Regions from separate parts of the Micromonospora sp. DT227 genome, predicted to be linked through region 1. Evidence: predicted binding sites of a transcription regulator. Region 1 holds the regulator's gene; the other holds the start of a gene.
What was found. The regulator HrcA, encoded in region 1, represses chaperone genes, less so after heat shock. The targets are predictions, from matches to a motif close to GGTTNGCACNCTCNNNNNGAGNGTGCNAACC.
Positions count from the first base shown of each region.

Region 2: the regulator HrcA is predicted to act here: its motif matches at 1,844-1,874, upstream of groL (chaperonin GroEL).

Region 1 covers NZ_JBNCLA010000005.1:57,439-62,645, forward strand. The annotation lists gene ACLQ2W_RS18300 (hypothetical protein) at 1-314, opposite strand, end outside; gene ACLQ2W_RS18305 (enoyl-CoA hydratase-related protein) at 469-1,254, opposite strand; gene hemW (radical SAM family heme chaperone HemW) at 1,274-2,497, shown strand; gene ACLQ2W_RS18315 (DUF4870 domain-containing protein) at 2,540-3,217, opposite strand; gene hrcA (heat-inducible transcriptional repressor HrcA) at 3,426-4,451, shown strand; gene dnaJ (molecular chaperone DnaJ) at 4,523-5,207, shown strand, end outside.
Region 2 covers NZ_JBNCLA010000007.1:288,816-294,022, reverse strand. The annotation lists gene groL (chaperonin GroEL) at 25-1,647, opposite strand; gene ACLQ2W_RS24305 (hypothetical protein) at 1,922-3,538, opposite strand; gene ACLQ2W_RS24300 (cold-shock protein) at 3,648-3,851, opposite strand; gene ACLQ2W_RS24295 (GNAT family N-acetyltransferase) at 4,075-4,590, shown strand; gene paaN (phenylacetic acid degradation protein PaaN) at 4,651-5,207, opposite strand, start outside.

The DNA of each region.
Region 1 (5,207 bases):
AGGCCGAGCGAGTCCCGGTCGCCGTGCGCGATGTTGCGCAGGTGCGACTCCTGGTAGGCGGTCGCCAGCGCCACCACCACCGCGCGCTCGGGCATCCGGCGCTGCACGCCGATGGCGGCGATGGTGGCCGCGTTGGCCATCTGGTCGGCGCCCAGCACCACCTCGCCGTCGGCCTGCACGGTGCAGGTCCGGCTGGCCAGCGGCAGCCGCAGGTGGTGACCGAACTGCTTGGTCACGAACCAGATCGCGAGCAGGGCCAGCACGCACACCACCACACCAGATGCCACGATCGCCGGTCGCGTCCGCACCCGCACCCCCTGTCCTGACAGTCCGCCCAGCGTACGTCGCCCGTCCCACTTTCCGGCTCGGCCGACCGGCCTGCTCGCCGCCGCGTCACCGCCCCGTGACGGGTCGCTGTTAGGCGGGGGCCCCGCCTATACCGGAGGCGTTAACCGGGGGCCCCGCCTTCTATTCGCCGGCGGGCACCCACGCCGCCGGACGCTTCTCGCGGAACGCGAGCACCCCCTCCCGCCCCTCGTCGGAGAGGAAGTACCCGGTGGAGAGCGTCGCCAACGCGGCGATCTCCGCCCGCAGGTCGGCGGCGGCCGGCCGGCGCAGCAGCTCCTTCGCCCCGGCGAGGGCCTTCGGCGCGCCCTTCACCAGCGCCGCGCGGTAGCGCTCCACGGCGGCGTCCAGCCCGTCCGCCGGCACGGCGGCGGTGACCAGGCCGATCTCGGCGGCCCGCCGGCCGTCGAACGTCTCCCCGGTCAGGTACAGCTCGGCGGCGGCCCGCGGGCTCAGCCGGGGCAGCACGGTCGCCGAGATCACCGCCGGGATCACGCCGATCCGCACCTCGGTGAACGCGAACGTCGCCTCCTCGGCGCAGACCACCAGGTCGGCGGCGGCGATCAGGCCCAGCCCGCCGGCCCGGGCCGGCCCGGCCACCTTCGCCAGCACCGGCTTCGGGCACTCCCGCACGGCGACCAGCACGTCGCCGAGCATGCCGGCCGGCACGGTCCCGCTGGCGTACGCGGCGGCGGTCTCCTTCAGGTCGGCGCCGGAGCAGAAGACCGGGCCGGTGTGGTCCAGCACGATCGCCCGGACCGTGTCGTCGGCGACCGCCGCGGCCAGCCCGGCCAGCAGCTCGGTCATCAGCGGCGTGGAGAGCGCGTTGCGGTTGTGCGGGCTGTCCAGGGTGAGGGTGGTCACCCCACGGGCCGTGGCGACCCGTACGAGAGCGTCCGGAGAGGTCATGCCGGGCACACTAGTGGCCATGCCCGGCGTCCTTCCAGAAGGCGAACCCGTCCCTCGCGACGGGTCGCTGCCCGCCACCGCCCGCCGCGCCGTCGGCGCCCGCGGCTTCGGCGTGTACGTGCACGTCCCGTTCTGCGCCAGCCGGTGCGGTTACTGCGACTTCAACACGTACACCGCCGCGGAGCTGGGCGGCGGGGTGAGCCGGGAGACGTACGCCGACAGCGTGCTGGCCGAGCTGGCGCTCGCCGGCCGGGTGCTCGGCGACGCCCCGCCGCCCCGGGTGGACACCGTCTTCGTCGGCGGCGGCACACCCACCCTGCTGCCCGCCGACGACCTGGCCCGGATCCTGGACGCCATCGACCGCACCTGGGGGCTGGCCGCCGACGCCGAGGTGACCACCGAGGCCAACCCCGAGTCGGTCACCCCGGAGTCGCTGAAGACGCTGCGGGCGGCCGGCTACACCCGGATCTCGCTGGGCATGCAGTCCGCCGCGCCGGGCGTGCTCGCCGTGCTCGACCGGCGGCACAGCGCGGGCCGGGCCACCGCCGCCGCCGCCGAGGCCCGCGACGCCGGGTTCGACCACGTCAACCTGGACCTGATCTACGGTACGCCGGGGGAGACCGCGGACGACTTCGCCGCCTCGCTGGCCCAGGTGGTCGACGCCGGCGTGGACCACGTCAGCGCGTACGCCCTGATCGTGGAGGACGGCACCCGGCTGGCCGCGCGGATGCGCCGGGGCGAGCTGCCGTACCCCTCCGACGACGTGGCGGCGGACCGCTACCTGGCCGCGGAGGCGGCCCTGCACGCGGCCGGTTTCTCCTGGTACGAGGTGTCCAACTGGGCCCGCTCCGAGGCGGCCCGGTGCCGGCACAACCTGCTCTACTGGACCGGCGCCGACTGGTGGGGCCTGGGCCCGGGGGCGCACAGCCACGTCGGCGGCGTGCGCTGGTGGAACGTCAAGCACCCGGCCGGGTACGCGGAGCGGCTGGCCGACGGCGCCTCGCCGGCGCTGGCCCGGGAACGGCTCACCGCTGACGAACAGCACATGGAGGACGTGATGCTGCGGTTGCGGCTGGCGTCCGGGCTGCCGCTGGACGTGCTGGACGAAGCCGGCCGGGCCGGTGCCGAGCGGGCCCGGACCGGCGGGCTGCTGGACGCCGACGCGTACGCGGACGGTCGTGCCGTGCTCACGCTACGCGGGCGCCTGCTGGCCGACGGCGTGGTCCGCGACCTGCTGCCCTGACCGGTCCGGCCGGCCCCGCCGCGCGGGACCGGCCGGCGGCTGTCACTTGATCAGGCTGGCCGACATCGGGTAGCGGTAGAGCTGCCCCTCGTTGGCCTTCACGCCGGCCAGGATGCCGAAGATGATGCCGACGATCATGGCGCCGAAGCCGACCACCAGGCCGATCAGGATGCAGGTGAGGATCCAGCCGACCAGCGCGATGATCGACCAGATGAGCTGGAAGTTCAGCGCGGCGACCGCGTGCGCCCGTACGGTCGGGGACTGGTTGCCCCGGGCCAGCAGCGCCACCAGCGGCGCGACCCAGCCCAGCACGCCGCCGCCGATCAGCATCCCGGCCGCGCCGCCGAAGTGCGCGACCAGGGCCCAGGTCTTGTCGTCGTTGTTGGCGTAGCCGGCCGGCGGGCCGTAGGAGCCGCCGGCGGGGTAGCCGCCGCCCGGCGCGCCGTAGCCCGGGGCGCCACCGCCGGGCGCGCCGTAGCCCGGCGTGTCACCACCGGGTGGGGGATAGCCGCCCGGCGGGGGATAGCCACCCGGCGGAGGCTGGCCGCCCGGGGGCGGATAACCGCCGGGCGGGGGATAGCCGCCCCCGCCCGGTGCCCCGGACAGTGGTGCGGTGGGGGGCTCGTCGGCAGGCGAGGAGCCGTACGGCGCCGACGGCGGGAACGGGTCGGGCTGGGGGCCGGGGTCCCCCGCTCCGGGAGGGCGAGGAGGTTCAGTCATGGACGTCACGGTAGGTCCCGGGGGCAAGCGGCACCAGGGCTGTTCGGCCCGACGCGCCGCCCGGACCCGACGGACCGCACCCGGGGTGCGGCGCTGATCATCGCGCCGGCGGGGGTGCCGACGTAGACTGGCACTCGCTACAGTCGAGTGCCAGTCGCCCGGCGGATGCCGCGCGTCGCCCGGCCGAGGTGCGTCAGGAGGTGGGGAGATGGGTCTCGACGACCGCAAGCTCGCCGTGCTGCGCGCCATCGTCGAGGACTACGTGGCCACGCAGGAGCCGGTGGGCAGCAAGGCCCTGGTCGAGCGGCACCAGCTCGGCGTCTCACCGGCGACCGTGCGCAACGACATGGCGGTGCTGGAGGAGGAGGGCTACATCCGGCAGCCGCACACCAGCGCCGGCCGGGTGCCCACCGACCGTGGCTACCGCCTCTTCGTCGACCGGCTCTCCCGGGTCAAGCCGCTCAGCCCGGCCGAGCGTCGGGCGATCGAGCGCTTCCTGGTCGGCGCCGTCGACCTCGACGACGTGGTGCACCGCACGGTCCGGCTGCTGGCCCAGCTCACCCGGCAGGTGGCCGTGGTGCAGTACCCGAGCCTGGCCCGGTCCAAGGTGCGCCACCTGGAGCTGGTGCCGATCTCCACCACCCGGCTGATGGTCGTCATGATCGCCGACACCGGGCGGGTCGAGCAGCGGCTGGTCGAGCTGCCCGCCCCGGTCCCCGCCGAACACGTGACCGACCTGCGCCGGCTGGTCAACGAGAAACTGGTCGGCAGCCAGCTCGCCGAGACGCCCCCGCTGGTGCAGGCGCTGGTCGAGGAGTCCGCGCCGCACCTGCGCCCGGCCATGACCACGCTCTCCACCGTGCTGCTGGAGACGCTCGTCGAGCGGCACGAGGAACGGATCGCGTTGGCCGGCACCGCCAACCTCACCCGGGGCGGCCTGCTCGACTTCCAGGGCTCGCTGCGCCCCATCCTCGAGGCGCTCGAAGAGGAGGTCGTGCTGCTCAAGCTGATCGGCGAGACCGAGCCGAGCAACACCACCCGGGTGCTCATCGGCGACGAGAACGAGATCGACAATCTCCGGGCCGCGTCGGTGGTCAGCACCGGTTACGGCCCGGGTGCCACGATCGTCGGTGGGCTCGGCGTGCTCGGGCCCACCCGGATGGACTACCCCGGCAATATCGCCATGGTGAGGGCCGTGGCACGCTACGTGGGCGAACTGCTGGCCCAGAACTGACCAGTCAGGGCCGACGGCCGGGAACGGCCGGCGACCGGCGACGCGAGACGAACATGAGGACACCGAACGCAGTGGCCAGGGACTACTACGGCATTCTCGGCGTGAGCCGGGACGCCTCCGACGATGACATCAAGCGTGCCTACCGGAAGTTGGCGCGGCAGTACCACCCGGACGTCAATCCGGACCCGGAGGCACAGGAGAAGTTCAAGGACATCAACGCCGCGTACGAGGTCCTCTCGGACGACCGGAAACGGCAGATCGTCGACCTGGGCGGCGACCCGCTCGCCCCGGGCGGCGGGGGCGCGGGCGCGGGTGGCCCGGGCGGCGCCGGCCCGTTCGTCGGCTTCCAGGACATCATGGACGCGTTCTTCGGCGGCGCGGCGGGCGGCAGCCGGGGTCCCCGGCCGCGTACCCGGCCGGGCGCGGACGCGATCCTGCGGCTGGAGCTGGACCTCAACGAGACCGCGTTCGGCGTCGAGGCGCCGATCACTGTCGACACCGCGGTGCTCTGCACCACCTGCTCCGGCGCCGGCACCGCCGCCGGCACCCACCTGGCCACCTGCGAGGCGTGCGGTGGCCGCGGTGAGGTGCAGTCGGTGCAGCGGACGTTCCTCGGCCAGGTGGTCTCCGCCCGGCCGTGCACCGTCTGTCAGGGCTACGGCACCACGATCCCGCACCCCTGCCCGACCTGCGCCGGTGACGGGCGGGTGCGGACCCGCCGCTCGCTGACCGTCAAGATCCCGGCCGGCGTCGAGG
Region 2 (5,207 bases), on a different contig from region 1:
TCGGCGTACTGGGTGGAGCTGGACTCAGAAGTCCATCTCCCCGCCACCCGGGCCAGCCGGGGCGGCCGGGGTCTTCTCCGGCTTGTCCGCCACGACGGCCTCGGTGGTGAGGAACAGCGCGGCGATCGAGGCGGCGTTCTGCAGCGCGGAACGGGTCACCTTGGCCGGGTCGATGATGCCGGCGGCCAGCAGGTCGACGTACTCGCCGGTCGCGGCGTTGAGGCCGTGACCCGGGTCGAGGTTGCGGACCCGCTCGACGACGACGCCACCCTCGAGGCCGGCGTTGACGGCGATCTGCCGCAGCGGGGCGTCCAGCGCGATCTTGACGATCTGCGCGCCGGTCGCCTCGTCGCCGGCCAGGTCCAGCTTGTCGAAGGCGGTCTTGCCGGCCTGCACCAGCGCGACGCCACCACCCGGGACGATGCCCTCCTCGACGGCGGCCTTCGCGTTGCGGACGGCGTCCTCGATGCGGTGCTTGCGCTCCTTCAGCTCGACCTCGGTGGCCGCGCCGACCTTGATCACCGCAACACCGCCGGCCAGCTTGGCCAGACGCTCCTGCAGCTTCTCCCGGTCGTAGTCGGAGTCGCTCTTGTCGATCTCGGCCCGGATCTGGTTCACCCGGCCCTGGATCTGCTCGGCGTCACCGGCGCCGTCGACCACGGTGGTCTCGTCCTTGGTCACCACGACCTTGCGGGCGCGGCCCAGCATGTCGAGGTTGACGGCGTCCAGCTTGAGGCCGACCTCCTCGCTGATGACCTGGCCACCGGTGAGGATGGCGATGTCGGTCAGCATGGCCTTGCGGCGGTCACCGAAGCCCGGCGCCTTGACGGCGACCGACTTGAAGGTGCCCCGGACCTTGTTGACGACCAGCGTGGCGAGGGCCTCGCCCTCCAGGTCCTCGGCGATGATCAGCAGCGGCTTGCCCGACTGCATGACCTTCTCCAGGATCGGGAGCAGGTCCTTCACCGACGAGATCTTGCTGTTGACGATCAGGATGTACGGGTCGTCGAAGACGGCCTCCATACGCTCCGGGTCGGTCATGAAGTAGGCGGAGATGTAGCCCTTGTCGAAGCGCATGCCCTCGGTGAGCTCAAGCTCCAGGCCGAAGGTGTTGCTCTCCTCGACGGTGATGACGCCTTCCTTGCCCACCTTGTCCATCGCCTCGGCGATGATCTCGCCAACGCTGGGGTCGGCGGCGGAGATGGAGGCGGTGGAGGCGATCTGCTCCTTGGTCTCCACGTCCTTGGCGAGCTTGAGCAGCTCCTCCGAGACGCTGGAGACGGCGGCCTCGATGCCCCGCTTCAGGGCCATCGGGTTGGCACCGGCGGCCACGTTGCGCAGGCCCTCGCGGACCAGAGCCTGGGCCAGGACGGTCGCCGTCGTCGTGCCGTCACCGGCGACGTCGTCGGTCTTCTTCGCGACCTCCTTGACCAGCTCGGCGCCGATCTTCTCGTACGGGTCCTCGAGCTCGATCTCCTTGGCGATGCTCACACCATCGTTGGTGATGGTGGGGGCACCCCACTTCTTCTCGAGCACGACGTTGCGGCCCTTGGGTCCGAGCGTCACCTTCACGGCGTCGGCGAGCTGGTTCATGCCCCGCTCGAGGCCGCGGCGCGCCTCTTCGTCGAACGCGATCATCTTGGCCATACGGCGTTGTCCTCCTGGACACTCACGGGCCACCCGGGATGCCCGGATGGGCCGTCTGGTGTACGCACCTTGGGGACGTCGCCACCTGGCGACGACGACGTCCTCCTCGGTCGGGCCGGACAGCCCGCGACGACCGGCCCCGTTCCGCTCCGGCACCCCTGAGGCACCGGCGCGGCCGTGGCCCTACCGCCCCGACCATTGGCACTCACCGTACGCGAGTGCCAATGACTTGTTTAGCACTCTCCCTAGCCGAGTGCAAGCACGACCGCACCGCTCAGCCGAGTTCCGCAGCCAGCCGGGCCGCGTTCACCGGGCCTTCGTGGGCCCGCTGCTCGGCGTACGCGACGACCAGCCCGACGAGCTGCGCGAGATAGGCCGGCGCGGCCAACGCGGCACCCACCACGGCCAACGTCACCGCCCCGACCGCGGTGCCCAGCCCGGACATCGGATCGGTGCCGAACGCCGCGCCGCTCACCGCACCCACCACGGCGTCCAGCACGGCAGCCGCGACCAGCGCGCACGCCACCAGCGCCACCCGACCCAGCACCATGCCGAAGCGGTTGTGGAACATCCGCCAGGCCCGTCCGATCGGCTCCTGCCGCTCGAACAGGTAGACCGGCCCGAACAACGCGACCGCGAACCCGGCGTAGATGCCGGGCAGCAGGCAGAGACAGGCGCCGACCGTGATCAGCAGCGAGACGACGATCGTCCAGCCCCAGAGGCCGAGCGCGCGCCGCGCGCCGTACCGGAGCGCCCCGCCCAGGCCGGCCGGCTCGCCGGCCGCCTGCCGGGCGACCACCCAGGTGCCCGCACCCCAGCCGAGCGCCTGGAGCGGACCGAAGACCAACGCGGCGAACAGGACCGCGCCGTAGAACACGAAGACGTGCTCCAGGTAGCCGTCCGGCAGCACCAGCGCGCCGTCCGGGCCGGTCGCCATCTCGTCGGCGGGAACCAGGAAGAGCGAGAGTACGGAGATCACCGCCGCCGGGACGCCCTGGGTGAGCAGCATGATCGGCAGGAGGTGCCGCCACCCCCGCCGCACCGCGCCGGCGCACCGCGCGAACCATCCCCCGACGCCCGCGTACGGCGGGGTGACCAGCGGGTCCTGCGGATCGAGACCGGGGTACCAACCCCCGGACACCGGGTGCCCCGGATACGTGGCGCCCGGCATCGGCGGCCCGGGGTAGACCGCGCCCGGCATCGGCTGACCCGGATACGGCACGCCCGGCATCGGCTGGCCCGGATACCCCGCACCCGGCATCGGCTGACCCGGGAACGGCACGCCCGGCATCGGCTGGCCCGGATACGGCACGCCGGGCATCGGCTGGCCCGGGTGCGCCGGCCCGGCGGCGGGCCCGGGCCAGCCGGCGGGTGGCGTGGAGCCCGGCGCGGACCCGCCCGGCGGGAGAGCCGACGCGGCGGGCCAGCCGGGCGGCGGGGTACCGGGCGGGTTCGGCACCCCCGGGTCGGAGCCCGGCGCGGACCAGCCCGACGGGACGTCCGGCGCGGCCGGCCAACCGGGCGGCGCGGGCTCCGGCGCGGGCCAGCCGGCCGGCGGGGCCGAGTGGGGCCAGCCGGCCGGCGGGGCGGAGTACGGCGGATCGGCGGTGGTCAGGTCGGCCCACGGATCGACGGGCGTCTGACCGGCGGGCGCCTGACCGGCGGCGGGCAGTTGCGGCCCGGACGGCCCGGACTGCTCCGGCACCGGCCCGGCGGGCGGCTGGCCGGCAGCGGGCGGCTGCGGCCCGGACTGGTCCGGCACCGGCCCCGCGGGCAGTTGCGACCCGGGCGGACCCGACTGCTCCGGCACCGGCCCGGCGGGCGGCGTGGGCCGGGCCGGGTCGGCCGGGGGCACCGGCTCGGTGGAACCCGACGGGGGCAGGTCGGACATGGGCCCTCCTCAGCGGCAACGGCTGGAACGGCTCATGATCTTCCACGGTGCGGGGCGGCATCGCAGCCCCGGTCGGGGTGGTTCGGCCGTGGGCGACGGCCGGTAGCGATCAGGCGATGACGCGGACGTGCTCGGCCTGCGGACCCTTCTGGCCCTGGGCGATCTCGAACTCGACCCGCTGGCCGTCGTCCAGAGCCTTGTAGCCGTCCATCTCGATCGCGGAGAAGTGGACGAAGACGTCCTGACCGCCGTCGACGGCGATGAAGCCGTAGCCCTTTTCGGAGTTGAACCACTTCACGGTGCCCTGTGCCACGGTGCACTTCCTCACTCTGCGCGGCGTCCAACACCCGGAGACCGGCGGACCGGCACCGGCGGCGCACCGGTTTTCGGCGATCGGCGAGGGCCGCTGAATCGGTGACCGAAATCGCACGCTACACGAGGAGTGACGACCGCGCACGACCACAAATCGGGCATATTCCGGGCGCGACACGGCACCCGGACGCGCCTGCTCCGACCCGGTCCGGTATGTATGCGGCATGACCAGCGCGCCCGTCCCGCCCACGGTCCGGCGGATCCGTCCGGAGGACGCCGCCCGGATGCGGGCGCTCCGGTTGGAGATGCTGGCCGACAGTCCGCTGGCTTTCCTGGAGACGGTGGCCGAGGCCGCCGCCCGCCCGCACGCGGACTTCGCGGCCCGGGTGGCGACGGTCTCGCGCGGCGACCAGATCGCCCAGTTCGTCGCCGAGGCGGACGCCCGCCTGGTCGGTCACGCCGGTGGCATCGCCGCCCCGGACGAGCCGGGCCTGACGCTCGTCTACGCGGTCTACGTGACCCCGGCTCGCCGGGGCACCGGGCTGCTGGCCGGGTTGGTGGACGCGGTGGCGGCCTGGTCCCGGGCCTGCGGGCGGCCCGAGTTGATGATGGAGGTGGTGGTCGGCAACGACCGCGCCTGCCGGGCCTACCGCAAGTTGGGCTTCACCGACACCGGGGTACGCGTCCCGCACCCCCGGCTGCCCGCCCTACGCGAACTTCAGATGCGCCGCCCCGCCTGACGGGCGGTGCTAAGAGGGGGCCCCTCCTCTACCGAATGCGTTAAGAAGGGGCCCCGCCTTTCATGCGTGGCGGCGTGACTGGACGACTCGGAAGCGGTTGGCCACGTAGGCGCCGTCGGTGAGGGCGGAGTTGGCCGCCGCGTTTGCGCCGGAGCCGTGGAAGTCGGAGAACGCCGCCGACTGGTTGACGAACACGCCACCGGTCAGGTTGCAGGACAGGTGCACGCCGGCGTCGATCGCCGCCGCCTCGGCCGCGTCCAGCACGGCCTCGTCGGTGGAGTAGACGGCCGCGGTCAGCGCGCCCTTCTCCCCCACCGTCTCGCGCAGGATGCGCAGGCTGTGCGCGGTCGAGTCGGTCGCGATGGCGAACGAGATCGGCCCGAACCACTCCCGCGCGTACGTCGCGGTGTCGCCGGCGTCCAGCTTGACCACGGTCGGCGTACGCACCACGGCGCCCGGGAAGGACGGGTGCTCGACGGTGCGGGACTCCAGCACCGGCTCGCCGACCTTGGTGACCTCGTCGAGGCGCTCCAGCACCCCGTCGTTGACGATCGCGCCGGTCAGCTCCACGCCCCGGGCCGGGTCGGCGGTGAGCTTGGCGACCGCGCCGGCGATCC